3 regions of the Photorhabdus machadonis genome follow, and region 1 is predicted to be linked to each of the others. Evidence: riboswitches for the same ligand, from Rfam matches in the RefSeq annotation. Region 1 holds a riboswitch; each other region holds the start of a gene.
The links. Region 1 has a riboswitch for thiamine pyrophosphate ahead of thiC (phosphomethylpyrimidine synthase ThiC). Riboswitches for the same ligand answer to the same signal wherever they lie in the genome.
Positions count from the first base shown of each region.

Region 1 (3,053 bases):
GCTACCGCGGGCGCGGAATTCTTCTGACATCTGTTCCATGCTGGCGGCATAATCGCGTACTTCCTGAGAGATCTTCATCGAGCAGAATTTAGGCCCGCACATAGAACAGAAATGCGCAATTTTGCCGGAGGCTTGTGGCAGCGTTTCATCGTGATAGGCACGTGCGGTGCCTGGATCAAGCGCCAGATTAAACTGATCTTCCCAACGGAATTCAAAACGTGCTTTAGACATCGCGTTATCGCGGATTTGCGCCCCGGGATGACCTTTGGCGAGATCGGCGGCATGAGCAGCAATTTTGTAGGTAATTAGCCCTTGCTTAACATCATCTTTGTTTGGCAAGCCGAGGTGCTCTTTTGGCGTTACATAACAGAGCATGGCGCAGCCAAACCAGCCGATCATGGCAGCACCAATACCGGAAGTGAAATGGTCATAACCGGGTGCAATATCTGTTGTTAGTGGGCCAAGGGTATAGAAAGGGGCTTCGTGACAATGTTCCAATTCCTCTGTCATATTACGGCGGATCATCTGCATAGGAATATGACCGGGGCCTTCGATCATCACCTGAACATCATATTCCCAGGCAATTTTAGTCAGTTCACCTAATGTGTGCAGTTCTGCAAACTGCGCTTCATCATTGGCATCTTGAATAGAGCCGGGTCGTAAACCGTCTCCCAGTGATAGAGAAACATCATAAGCAGCGCAGAGTTCACAAATTTCACGGAAATGTTGGTAGAGGAAGCTTTCTTGATGATGAGATAGACACCATTTCGCCATGATTGAACCCCCGCGGGAAACAATTCCGGTGAGGCGTTTGGCTGTCATCGGTATATAGCGCAGTAATACACCAGCATGAATGGTGAAGTAATCCACCCCTTGTTCAGCTTGTTCCAGCAAGGTATCACGGAACATTTCCCAGGTGAGGTTTTCCGCTACGCCATTAACTTTTTCCAGAGCCTGATAAATGGGGACTGTACCGATAGGAATCGGGCTATTACGCAAGATCCATTCGCGGGTTTCGTGGATATAACGGCCAGTGGAGAGATCCATTACCGTATCCGCTCCCCAACGGGTAGACCAGATTAACTTTTCTACTTCTTCCTCAATAGAAGAGGTGACTGAAGAGTTACCGATATTAGCATTAACCTTCACCAGAAAATTACGACCAATAATCATGGGTTCTGATTCAGGATGATTGATATTGGCAGGAATAATCGCCCGGCCAGCAGCGACCTCCTGACGGACAAATTCTGGTGTGATATTTTCTGGCAACTGAGCACCGAAGCCTTGCCCGGCATGTTGTTGGCGTAGTACATCGCCGTGGATACGTTCACGCCCCATATTTTCCCGTAGTGCGATAAACTCCATTTCCGGTGTGATGATGCCTTTACGGGCATAGTGCAATTGAGTCACGCGTTTGCCTTTACCGGCTTTTAATGGATGAGGGCGGTTATTAAAACGTAAATGATCGAGACCAGCATCCGCCAGACGTTGCTGAGTAAAATCAGAGCTGAGGGCAGTAACGGGTTCTGTATCTTGACGTTCGTCGATCCATTGCTGGCGCAGTTTAGTTAACCCAACATGCACATTCAGCATGGAATCAGGATCGCCATAAGCGCCGGAAGTATCGTAAACAGGGATAGCTTCGTTTTCCTCATATTGCGGTTCTTCGTTTGTTCCACCGATCAAAGTAGGTGATAACTGAATTTCCCGCATTGGGACTTGGATATCGTCACGTGAACCTTGGAGATAAATTCGTCGTGAATTAGGGAACGCGACGCCTTGAATAGAATTAATAAATTCCTGAGCGGCATCGCGTTGAGCTTTACGTGGGCGTGCTGGGCTGGGTTTTGGTGAAATATCGGTTGCAGGGATAACAATATTATTAGACATAGCAAATTCCTAACCGTGTTATTGGGAAAATTGCTTGTCTGGAGCTCGCAGGGAGTAATGATTGGTGGCTGGATAGACTCTTGGTAAGAAAACTGAGTTATCCGACAGCGCTTGATTACTCTTGTTCCCTTCGCGGGTCTTAACCCGATCAGGTTCCGCGGATCCCGAATTAACGGTCTCAGCCTGTGTATGCTGCGATAAAACAGCTTACGCTAGGCACTCCGACAAGAAAGTAAACAGTAGTATAGAAGGGATTATGAAAACTACAACTCTTACTGATTGAAAATATTTACAATGACCAGGTTAATTGTTGCCAGCCTTGTTGTTGTGCTTCGGCTTTTAAACGTGTATCGGCATTGATAGTAATTACCTCATCGGCAAATTGACACATTGGTAGATCATTAATTGAATCACTGTAAAAACGGATAATTTCAGGATAACTATTTTGTTGTTCCAGCCACTGTTTGATCCGTTTGACTTTACCTTCACGAAAAGTCGCAATACCGTCTATTTGGCCGGTATAACAGCCATTTTCCATCACCATATCAATGCCTAGTGCAGTGTGAATATTTAATTCGGTAGCAATCTTTTTCACAATAAAAGAGACAGTGGCTGAGATAATAATGACCGGAATTTGTTGCTGTTGATACTCTGCAACTAGCGCTTTGGCTTGTGGATAAAATCGAGGTCTGATTTTTTCTTTAACAAACTCAACCAAAGATCAACTTGTTCTTGTGAAACTTGATGCAGTGTTTGCAGGCTAAATGCCAGATAATGACTCATATCCAGTGAACCGGCGCTGTAATCAGCCATCATTTTTTTATCTGCTTCAATAAAACTTGGATCAGTAATGATGCTTTTTTCCCATAGAAACTCTGTCCATATAGCGCTGGAATCACCGGAGATTAAGGTGTCATCCAGATCAAATACTGCAAGCAGTTGTGACATGGTATTGTGTTCCTTATGATAAACAGTAACAAAAATACTCTTTTTTTGACTAAAAAGCGTATGATTTATACAGATATTTGTAATAAATAAGATGCCATAATGATGATGCAGCAACAAGTAACAGGTATAGAACGAGGCTGGTGGATTGTCAGCGATGAGAATCGTATTTGGCTCCCAAAAGGTGAATTACCTTTTGGAATAGCGACTCAATGGTT
Region 1 is NZ_CP199761.1:505,489-508,541, forward strand. It holds gene thiC (phosphomethylpyrimidine synthase ThiC) at 1-1,890, opposite strand, end outside; TPP riboswitch at 1,999-2,124, opposite strand; partial or broken gene ACUN2T_RS02485 (HAD family hydrolase) at 2,180-2,838, opposite strand; gene nudC (NAD(+) diphosphatase) at 2,944-3,053, shown strand, end outside.

Region 2 (3,053 bases), 1.1 Mb from region 1:
AAACCGCATAAATTTCTGGGCAAGTTCCGGTTGCTTGCTGGAGGCCAGTTGGGCGGCAACTTCGATTTGCAGGTAATGGCCTTCACTAAACGTTGCCGCAGCATAATAGTCTTTCTTCTCAGACAAAATGTGATAGCCCGGTGAAGAGGTATAACTCAGGACCAGATCGCCTTCACCTTTTAAGAACAGACCATAAGCTTCACTCCAGCCTTTGGTGACTGTCAGTGTTTTCTTTGCCAGTTTTTGCCAGGCTTGTGGGGCATCATCACCATAAATTTTCTGCATCCACAACAGCAAACCTTGCCCCGGTGTGCTGGTACGGGGATCTTGATAGATCACTTTCCAGTTATTGTGACTGTTGATCAGTTCATCCATGCTCTTTGGTGGATTTGGCAACGTATTTTTGTTGTAAATGAAGGCAAAGTAGCCATAGTCATAAGGAATAAATACGCTGTTCTTCCATTGCACAGGCAGTTTCAGTTTGCTGGTATCCACTTGGCTTTCAGTGAACAGACCTGTTTGTTGAGCCGCGTGAATCAAGTTGTTATCCAGACCAAGGATAATATCGGCAGCCGTGCGCTTTCCTTCCATTCTGAGGCGGTTGAGCAGGGATACACCATCTTCCAGAGCAACCAATTTCAGCTCACAGTCACATTCAGCTTCAAACGCTTTTTTAATCGCGGGCCCTGGTCCCCAATCGGTGGCAAAAGAATCATAGGTGTAGACAGTTAAGACCGGCTTTGCCTGTACAACCTGACTCAATAACAAAGTAAAGGCTGACAGTACCGTCAGTATGGTTAATTTGGAAAATAACGTCTTAAACACTTTGCTCTCCTTAATTAAGAGGATTGGCAAAGGATCTGAGGGCGCGCTAAACGTAAAGATAATTTCTGTGAAACAATTAGCAGCTCAAATCCCTACGCCGGTATTAGCCGGATTCAGGTTCGGCGGGTTTACTCTCAGCAAGACTGTTTTAAACAGCCAGCACCCCGTTGAGATGACGCTATTGTAGAGATTTAGCTAGCTACTGCAAAGTCCAATGATAGAGGTTTACCACTTGAGGGTAGTGTGAAACAATCAGTCATCTTTCAAATTTAGTTTATTGAGGTAGTCTGGTGATCGATGATGATGGCTACCGCCCGAATGTAGGAATTGTAATTTGTAATCGACAAGGCCAGGTTTTGTGGGCCCGGCGTTATGGGCAACATTCTTGGCAATTCCCTCAGGGGGGGATTAATCCGGGGGAATCACCAGAGCAGGCTATGTACCGGGAACTGTATGAAGAAGTGGGTTTAGGCCGGAAAGATGTACGCGTTTTGGCCTCTACCCGTAATTGGTTACGTTACAAATTACCCAAGCGTTTGGTGCGTTGGGATACAAGACCTGTCTGTATTGGCCAAAAACAGCGGTGGTTTTTATTACAACTGCTTTGTAATGAAGAAGATATTAATGTGCAGCATAGCAATACCCCGGAGTTTGATGGTTGGCGCTGGGTCAGCTATTGGTATCCTGTCCGGCAGGTTGTCTCTTTTAAACGTGATGTTTACCGGCGCGTGATGAAAGAATTTGCTTCGGTTGTTATGCCAATGCAGGAAAACGTATCATTGTTACGTTCTTCATATTCTTATCGTCGCAAAAGAAGTTAGGTTAGTTCCATGCTTATGCGCTTACGGGAAATTGTTGAAAAAGTTGCGATGGCAACCAATTTGACCGAAGCGCTTGAGCTATTGGTGAATGAAACTTGTCTGGCGATGAGCACGGATGTGTGCTCTATCTACCTTGCTGATCATCAACGGCAGTGTTATTACCTGATGGCAACCCGAGGATTGAGGAAACCCCGGGGAAGAATTATCAGCCTGGCTTTTGGTGAGGGGGTGGTTGGACAAGTTGGTCAATTATCTGAACTGATTAATTTGGCGGATGTCCGCAGTCATCCTAGTTTCAAATATCTGCCTCAGGTTAAAGAAGATAACTTCCGCGCTTTTTTAGGGGTTCCGGTCATTTATCGTCGTCAGTTGCAAGGTGTTCTGGTCGTTCAGCAGCAGGAACAACGCTTGTTTAATGAAACCGAAGAGTCCTTTATGGTGACGCTTGCGACACAACTGGCCGTGATCCTTGCTCAGGCTCAGACTAAGGGTTTGTTTGGTCACTACCGGCAGACACGAATTAAAGCGTTGGCAATTTCCAGTGGCATCGTCATGGCTCAGGGTTGGCAGGATTGTTCCCAGCCCTCACTTGAACAAATTTTTGAAGCATCAACCCTGGATCATGCAGCGGAACGTTCTCGTCTGATTCAGGCACTTGAAGATACGATGGCGGAATGCCGGCGGCTCAGTAAGCGTTTTACGACTAGCTCTCAAAGAGAGAGCGCCGCGATTTTTGATCTCTATTCCTACCTTTTGAATGATCCTCAATTGAAACAAGATCTGTTTTCTTGTATTGGGCAGGGCTCTGTTGCGCAATGGGCGGTTAAACAAGTTATTGAGAAATACGTAGAGCAATTCGCCAGCTTACAAGACGCTTATATGCGGGAAAGGGCATCGGATCTGCGGGCACTTGGGCAACGATTACTGTTTCATCTGGATGATTCACCGACTGTCAGCCATCAGTGGCCTGAATGGTTTATTCTGGTTGCTGATGAACTGAGTGCTAACCTATTGGCAGAAATGCCGCCGGAAAGATTAGCTGGGGTTATTGTTCGTGATGGCGCAACGCATTCACACTCTGCCATATTGGTTCGTGCGATGGGTATTCCGGCTATTATGGGGGCTGATATCCAGCCGGAACTCCTGCACAATCGTATGCTGATTCTTGATGGTTTCCGAGGAGACGTTTTTATTGAACCTGAGCCGTTAATTTCTCAGGAATATAAACAGATCATCGAAAAAGAAAAAGCACTTAGCAAACTGGCGGAAGGGGATGTTGATCAGGAAGCGCGGCTCAAAAGTGGTGAGCGTATTCTTGTTCAGCTTAATGCGGGTTTGAGCCTGAAATATGAATTACATATAGGCAATAATATTGATGGTGTTGGTCTCTATCGAACTGAAATACCC
Region 2 is NZ_CP199761.1:4,751,674-4,754,726, reverse strand. It holds gene thiB (thiamine ABC transporter substrate binding subunit) at 1-825, opposite strand, end outside; TPP riboswitch at 897-1,002, opposite strand; gene rppH (RNA pyrophosphohydrolase) at 1,116-1,646, shown strand; gene ptsP (phosphoenolpyruvate--protein phosphotransferase) at 1,656-3,053, shown strand, end outside.
Region 2: another riboswitch for thiamine pyrophosphate. It lies ahead of thiB (thiamine ABC transporter substrate binding subunit); the one in region 1 lies ahead of thiC (phosphomethylpyrimidine synthase ThiC).

Region 3 (3,053 bases), 1.8 Mb from region 1:
TGAAGACATTAGACATTCTGAGCCATATTGCTCTCATAGCACAGGCATCTTACCCTTCATGACTCATTATCACCGAATCACGCCCCTCACCACCACCGATGAAAATGATGTACAGGCCCAATTCCGGTTCCGACGTCCAGATAATCCGCCTGTTCTAATGCCGCCTGGAGGTAAGATTTGGCAACAGGAAGCGTTGTCTGCCAATTCGGATAACGTGGACGCAAAGCCGCTAATGCCGCAGAGAGAGTACATCCTGTACCATGAGTATGACGAGTCTTGATTCTGGGAGCAGTGAAACGCCATTCTCCATTCCCCGTAAATAGCCAATCAGGGCTTTCACAGTCGGTAAGATGTCCGCCTTTAAGTAAAACCGCTTCGCATCCCAGTGATAATAATTCACGTCCTTGTTTTTGCATGTCTGCTTCGGTTTCTGCTACAGAGCATCTCAATATGGTCGCCGCTTCCGGTAAATTCGGCGTCATCAACGAAACCTTCGGTAATAGCCGTTCAACAACCGCAGAAACCGCTTCCGGTGCCAGCAACAGAGCACCGCTTTTCGCAATCATCACCGTATCCAATACAACATAAGGTACTGAATAACGGCTTATGGCATCTGCAACTACTGCAACATTGGCCGCGTTAGATAACATGCCTATCTTGGCGCTATCGATTCTGATATCTGACAGCACAGAATCAAGCTGTGCTGCAACGAAAGCAGGATCTATGTCATAAACAGATTGTACGCCATGCGTATTTTGTGCAACGAGAGCTGTCATTACTGTTGCGCCATAAGCACCAAGCGCAGAGAAAGTTTTTAGATCAGCTTGAATACCAGCACCACCGCTAGGATCAGTCCCGGCAATTGTCAGTGAATTGATTCTTACCATAGGTACGCCTTCCCACCAGCAAAAGTAAAGCAGGTATCAGGAAAAAGACACCTTGACTTCCCTACGCTGGCATTATCCAGATCAGGTATTACGGGTTCATCTCAGCTCAGTGAAGAGCACCCCGAGTCAAAACAAAAACACCCTATTAGATAACCAACAGGGTGATATCGGTATGTCATTGTTGCCAATAAAAAACCAATTAAGACAACAAATTTACTTCGTCAATTCAAGATGATTGACAAAAAGAAGTTATGCTGCTGTGACGTTTGCCGCAGAAGGACCTTTCTGACCGTCCTGAATTTCAAACTCAACTTTTTGACCTTCTGCCAAAGTTTTAAACCCTTCGCTCTGAATAGCGCTAAAATGTACAAACACATCTTTGCTGCCATCAGCTGGAGTAATAAAACCAAAACCTTTAGATTCGTTGAACCACTTTACAGTACCAGTGATTTTTGCCATTTTAAGAATTTCCTTTGGATCACTTAATTCTAATTCGCCGTTCGGCGCAACATAAAAACCAGAGCGAGTTGCTGCTATTAACAGAACCGTACCTCGTTTACTCGAACGATTTATCACATATTCTTAATATGATGGCAAGCCATTTTTTATCAGCTATGGAGCTAACGCACATATTTAAAATTCTTAACAACAATTATTGTTTAACATAACCGCAAAAATTTGAAAATCCAAGGTTATCCTAATTAGCTTACAGTTTATCCACTCAACAAAATCCCAAATAATATAAATAATTTTAATTTATTTTGTCTGTCTTATTATTAGAGTCTTTATATCTATGGTCTGTCTACAAGCGAGAATCACCCCCTCTTTGAGTGAAAGAAAGAGTCAGCACATTTCCCAATATTCGTCAGTCTAGATATCAGTATTAAATATACTCATTTAATACATATAACATCTTAATATTAATTTCTCGTTTAAGTTTTATTTAAAATAGCAAGAGTAGAATTCTTGAATTTAGATGTTTGTCATATTTTTCGTGACGCAAAGGATCTTCCCAATTTATGTCGCCGGGAAATTGGAGCAATAAATAATGAAGTTTGATTTAACCGCAGCCTGTGCCTTACCAGTAACTTTTCTCGTCTCAGCTGGAACAGTGTTCGCAACAACGGCAAATACCACCAATCAATCATTAACAACCACGGAATCCCATACACAGACCAGTTATAGCAACAGTTCAGACAGTTTATGGGGAAAATTCAACAATAATGTCGCTCTCACTTGGGATACTCCCAGCAATGAACTTTATCTGCCGGTAATTACTTGGCATAACAGATTTACCTACGATGAAGAAAAAATTGACAAATATAATGAGCAGCCCTGGGGTTTCGGTTATGGTAAATACCGTTACGACGAAGACAATGACTGGCATTCTCTCTATGCTATGGCTTTTATGGATTCTCATAACCGTTTGGAACCCATCGTTGGTTATGGGTTTCAGAAAATGTGGATACCCGGTGATTTAGATGGCTTTCGAATGGGTATTGGTTTCACTTTAAGTGTCACAGCCCGCCATGATTATTACTATGTTCCTATCCCACTCCCACTACCGCTATTCTCCATAGAATACGATCGGTTATCGTTTCAGGGGACATACATTCCCGGCACATATAATAACGGTAACGTACTCTTCGCCTGGTTACGCTGGCAATGGTAACCAGATAAAAAATACCAGGCTGTGGGTGACATCAGCCTGGTATCCTTATCGAGATGAACCAGGTATACGTTATCCCTGGTTCATGGTTTCCATTTTATTATTGCGGGAATGGGATATGAGAAACCCAAGCCATAATATACCAATCCAAAATGGCATCAGAATGACTGAAATACGAATACTGTCCATCATCAAAATAATGACCAGTATAAAGACCAAGAAAACCAGACACAGATAATTACTAAACGGGTACCAGAATGCTTTAAATGAAGGTTCTACCCCCTCTTTGACTTTCTTTGCCCGGAATTTTAAATGCGCCATACAGATCATGACCCAGTTAATAACCAGTGTTGTCACCACCAGCGCCATCAATAATTCAAATGCTTTACCCGGCATGACATAGTTAATCAAGACACCAATTGACGTAGCCAATGCAGACATTACGATTGCTTTGGTAGGAACACCACCCTCATTAACTTTTTTCAGCATTCTGGGTG
Region 3 is NZ_CP199761.1:2,325,296-2,328,348, reverse strand. It holds gene thiD (bifunctional hydroxymethylpyrimidine kinase/phosphomethylpyrimidine kinase) at 87-887, opposite strand; TPP riboswitch at 929-1,021, opposite strand; gene cspE (transcription antiterminator/RNA stability regulator CspE) at 1,137-1,346, opposite strand; gene pagP (lipid IV(A) palmitoyltransferase PagP) at 1,936-2,559, shown strand; gene ACUN2T_RS11120 (amino acid permease) at 2,629-3,053, opposite strand, start outside.
Region 3: another riboswitch for thiamine pyrophosphate. It lies ahead of thiD (bifunctional hydroxymethylpyrimidine kinase/phosphomethylpyrimidine kinase); the one in region 1 lies ahead of thiC (phosphomethylpyrimidine synthase ThiC).